2 regions of the Nonomuraea sp. CA-218870 genome follow, and region 2 is predicted to be linked to the other one. Evidence: predicted binding sites of a transcription regulator. Region 2 holds the regulator's gene; the other holds the start of a gene.
The links. Region 2 encodes LexA, which represses DNA repair genes until DNA is damaged. Its sites were predicted from a motif close to TCGAACANNTGTTCGA; they were not measured.
Positions count from the first base shown of each region.

Region 1 (2,400 bases), on a different contig from region 2:
TGCACCACATCGCGATCTCGGTCGACCCCGCCACCTGGGAGCGCCTGCGCGGCAAGCTGGAGATGGCCGGCGTGCCGCACCAGATCGAGAGCGGCGCCTCCATCTACTTCAAGGACCCCGACGGCGCCCGGCTGGAACTGCTCGCCGACCACCTCGGTGAGATGTACGGCGCTCACGTGCTGTGACGGCCGGGACCCGGCGCGCCGTTCCCCCCGCGCGTCGCCTCCCGCCCCCGGGGTGACCTACCGCCTGGACGCCCGCCGCGTGCGCGGGCTGCCCGCCCGCGGCTCCTGCCGGATGCCGGCGTGCCGCTCCGCCCTCTCTGCCTTCTCCTTCCGTACGGTCGAGCGCTGTAAGGACAGCAGGTGACGGCGCTTCGCCCTGTTGGCCTTGGCCTTGGCTGATTTGGGGGGTGAGGATTTCGGGGTCTTTGCCATGTGCGTGTCTTACCCACACCCGGGGGCGCTCCATACTTGGGTGATGCGCCTGACCGAGTTCTGGAGACGGATGCGCGCCCACTTCGGCGACGCCTACGCCGAGTCGTGGGCGCGCGACTACGTCATCGCGCCGCTCGGCGGGCGCACCGTGATGCAGGCGCTGGCCGACGGCGAGAGCGCCAAGTCCGTCTGGCGGGCCGTCTGCCAGGTCGAGGACGTCTCCTCCCGGCTACGCTGAGCCCAGAGCCTCCTTCAGGCCGCGGGCCGTGCGCTCCAGGTCGTTCGCGTCGCCCCTCCCGCCCGGCGCCCACAGGAAGAGCCAGCCCTCGCGTGACGGCGTGGCGAACACCAGCGTCTGCTTGTCCGTGTCCGGGTGCCACACCCGCAGCATCGGGTCGTCCCCGCCCACCATCCGGCTCTCCAGCCCATGGCGGGGGAGCGCCTCGGCGAGATCCTGCAACAGACTGCGCCGTTCCCGGGTGTACGCGCTCACCACGTGCCGCCTCCTGGTCTCTTTCCAGGAGTCTCCCCAGCTCAGGCGCGGGAGAACATATCCGGCCGCCGACCGGGCGCTCAGCCCCGTACCGGGCGGATCTCGAAGCCCGCACCCATGGGCGGCGGGCGGCGACCTCCTCGGCCGGGCCGGCGCACTCGATCACGTACAGGCCCGCCAGATCCTCCCGCTCATGGCGTATCTTCCCGGGGTACGTGTGATCGAACAGTCGTTCGGCTAACATAGTCGCGCGGGGGCCCGCGACTCCACGACCGCCTCCGGGAAAATGTCGGTGGCAGGCCGTAGTTTTCACTCGACTGATTCGGACCACGACCCTCCAGGGGGAGTTCCCATGGCTATCAACGACCGCGAGAAGGCCCTTGAGACTGCCCTCGCCCAGATCGAGCGGCAGTTCGGCAAGGGTTCCGTCATGCGCCTCGGCGATGACGCCCGAGCCCCCATCGAGGTGATCCCGACCGGCTCGATCTCCCTGGACATCGCGCTGGGCATCGGCGGCCTGCCGCGCGGCAGGATCGTCGAGATCTACGGTCCCGAGTCCTCCGGCAAGACCACCGTCGCGCTGCACGCGGTGGCCAACGCGCAGCGGGCGGGCGGCATCGCGGCGTTCATCGACGCCGAGCACGCCCTCGACCCCGAGTACGCCAAGAAGCTCGGCGTCGACACCGACGCCCTGCTGGTCTCCCAGCCCGACACCGGCGAGCAGGCGCTGGAGATCGCCGACATGCTGATCAGGTCCGGAGCGGTCGACCTCATCGTCATCGACTCGGTCGCCGCCCTGGTGCCCAAGGCCGAGATCGAGGGCGAGATGGGCGACAGCCACGTCGGCCTCCAGGCCCGCCTGATGTCCCAGGCCCTGCGCAAGGTCGCCGGCGCGCTCAGCAGCACCGGCACCACCGCCATCTTCATCAACCAGCTCCGCGAGAAGATCGGCGTCATGTTCGGTTCGCCCGAGACCACGACCGGCGGCAAGGCGCTGAAGTTCTACGCCTCCGTCCGCATGGACATCCGCCGCATCGAGACCCTCAAGGACGGCACCGAAGCGGTCGGCAACCGCACCCGCGTCAAGGTGGTCAAGAACAAGATGGCCCCGCCCTTCCGGGTCGCCGACTTCGACATCCTCTACGGCGTGGGCATCTCCCGCGAGGGCGGCCTCATCGACATGGGCGTCGAGCACGGCTTCGTCCGCAAGTCCGGCGCCTGGTACACCTACGAGGGCGACCAGCTCGGCCAGGGCAAGGAGAACGCGCGCAACTTCCTGCGCAACCACCCCGACATGGCCAACGAGATCGAGAAGAAGATCAAGGACAAGCTGGGTGTGGGCCCGCGTCTCGACGACCCCGCCGAGCCCGTCGTGCCTGCCGCTCCCGCCGCTTCGGCCGCTTCGGCCGCTCCCGCCAAGGCGTCGGCCTCGTCCGGCCGCGGCTCCAAGTCCACGCCGAAGCCTGGTGA
Region 1 covers NZ_JBNJMN010000001.1:2,546,560-2,548,959, forward strand. The annotation lists gene ACQEUU_RS12500 (VOC family protein) at 1-185, shown strand, start outside; gene ACQEUU_RS12505 (DUF3046 domain-containing protein) at 481-675, shown strand; gene ACQEUU_RS12510 (hypothetical protein) at 667-930, opposite strand; gene recA (recombinase RecA) at 1,283-2,400, shown strand, end outside.
Region 1: a site for LexA is predicted at 1,152-1,167, ahead of recA (recombinase RecA). Genes of this name have one in related genera too.

Region 2 (2,400 bases):
ACGGAACCACTCACCCCACCCGATCGCCTCGAACGTCGACACCGACGGCTCGGCCCCGGTGAACTTGCCCAGAGCCGCCATGAGGAACAATCCGGCCGCGACCACCTGCAACACCCACAACCCGGCCCCGGCCAGCCACCGCCCGGTGCTGGATCTCGTCTCGATCATCTCCATGCCGCCGACGCTACGGACTCCGATCGCCCGCCGACATGCGCCTGGATACCGGACACAGGGGAGTTAGGTGCACTTGTGCCGGAACGGTGGCGTATGAGACGAAGAGTGGCCGGTGGGGTGCGGAGAAACCCGGGCCCCAGGGCTCACATCGGAAGATCGACGGCCATCGGCGAGGTCCGGTGACCTTCAGCCGGAGACTCCGCCCGGCGAGGAGGAGCGGCGACATGGCCGGGAACGGTGTGGAGGGGCGGCCAGAGCCAGAAGGCGGTGCGAGCGGGTGGGGAGGGGCGGTCGGTGCGGGAGGCGCGGTGCGGCGAGGGGCCGCACCGCGCGGAGCCGACTTACGTGGCGAGTCCGGAACGCCCGTGCGAGGCGGCGACCAGGGCCTCTGGAAAGGCGATGAGGTCAGCGCCGCCGGGAGGAGCGGCAGGGTCAGAGGCGGCGCAGGACCGCCACGACCTTGCCCAGGACGCTGGCCTCGTCACCCGGGATGGGCTCGTAGTTGTCGTTGTGCGGCACCAGCCAGACATGGCCGTCCTTGCGCTTGAAGGTCTTGACCGTCGCCTCGCCCTCGATCATCGCGGCCACGATGTCGCCGCTCTCGGCGACGGGCTGCTGGCGGACCACGACCCAGTCACCGTCGGCGATGGCGGCGTCGATCATCGAGTCACCGGTGACCTGCAGGAGGAAGAGCGTGCCCTCGCCGACCAACTGCTTGGGGAGCGCGAAGACGTCCTCGACGCTCTCCTCGGCGAGGATCGGGCCACCGGCGGCGATGCGGCCGACCAGCGGGACGTAGGCGGCGGTGGGCCGGTTGACCGGCGCCTCCTCGTCACTCCCGTCGGGATCCACCCACAGGACCGGCTCACCCGGCAGGCGAACCTCCAACGCGCGCGGGCGATGCGGGTCGCGCCTCAAATAACCCTTGCGCTGCAGGGCCGTCAACTGATGTGACACGCTCGACGTGCTGGTCAGCTGGACGGCCTCGCCGATCTCGCGCATCGAGGGCGGATAGCCGCGCTGTTGCACAGAATCGCGGATCACCTCGAGGATCTTGCGTTGCCGGGGCGTCAGCCCCAGCGCGTCACGCCTCCGCACCGCGAGGTCACTGACCCCATTGGCGTCATCCCGCTCGCTCATGCCTCTCCTCCTCGCCCGGCGGCTCGCCTCACGGCGCCCCTCCCGGTCTGTGGTCCCGGTGTCGCACACAGCGACCGTATCGCTGTTGAAGATCATCTTCAAACAATTGTTCGAGTCTTCCTCGAAATTGACGGCCGTGTGGTGTACAACATCGTACGGGAGTTCGATCGACACCGTGTTCGATTTGCCGATCTTTATAGGCCGTTTCCGGGGGCCATGACGGCGGGAGGTCCATCATGCGAACGACCAGGATGACCGGCCTGACCGGCGACGACAGACGGCTCGCGCCCATCGCCGACGCCGCAGGGAAGCCTGGCCGCGCGTCCACATCCGGCCACGACCACCCGCGCCCGCCCGTCCCGTCCGATCAGGACCGCCCCCTCCCGCCGCCCCTTCGCGACGCTCCCCTTTCGAAACCAGCCGAAGCCCGCCCTCCGTCGGACCCCTCCGAAGGCCGCGCCCTCCCGCGTCCTGCTGAGAGCGGCGCTCTTTCGGGTCCCTCCGGGGAGCGCGCTTTCCCCCTTTCTGCTGAGGGCCGCCCTGACCCGCGCTCTGCGGAGGGCTGCGATCTCCAAAGGGTCGTGGAGATGCCTGCCCTTCCGCGTTCTGTCCGGGATCGCCGTGTTCCTCGGCCTGCTGAGGGTCAGACCTCTCCGGACTCTGCCGAGGGGGGATCTCTGCCGCGCTCCGCTGAGGGCGGTCGTGTTCCGGGGTCTGGTGAGGGCCGATCCAGGGGGCGGGGTTCCGGGGCGCGGGCGGGCAGGGAGCAAACCGGCGGCCCCCGGGCGCGGCGGGCGGCCGCCGGTGAGCGCCCGAACCTCTATCTCGTCCCCCCGTCCCGCCTTTCCTCCGACGCCGAGCCGGTCTCAGGCCCTGCGAGGTGGGGGAGGAGCGACGGAGGCCCGGTCCGTACGGGAGAGGGCCGGCCCGCCGTCGGCCAGATCATCAGGGGCGGCGGTTACGGGCGCGGCCCCGATTCCAGCGAGACGGCCGGACGGCGTCGCGGACCGGGCGCACGGGGAAGGCGCCTGACCGACGACGGCCCCCTGCGGAGCGTGACCCCCAGCACCGACGCCGACCCTTGTG
Region 2 covers NZ_JBNJMN010000003.1:225,923-228,322, forward strand. The annotation lists gene ACQEUU_RS36025 (DoxX family protein) at 1-174, opposite strand, end outside; gene lexA (transcriptional repressor LexA) at 607-1,314, opposite strand.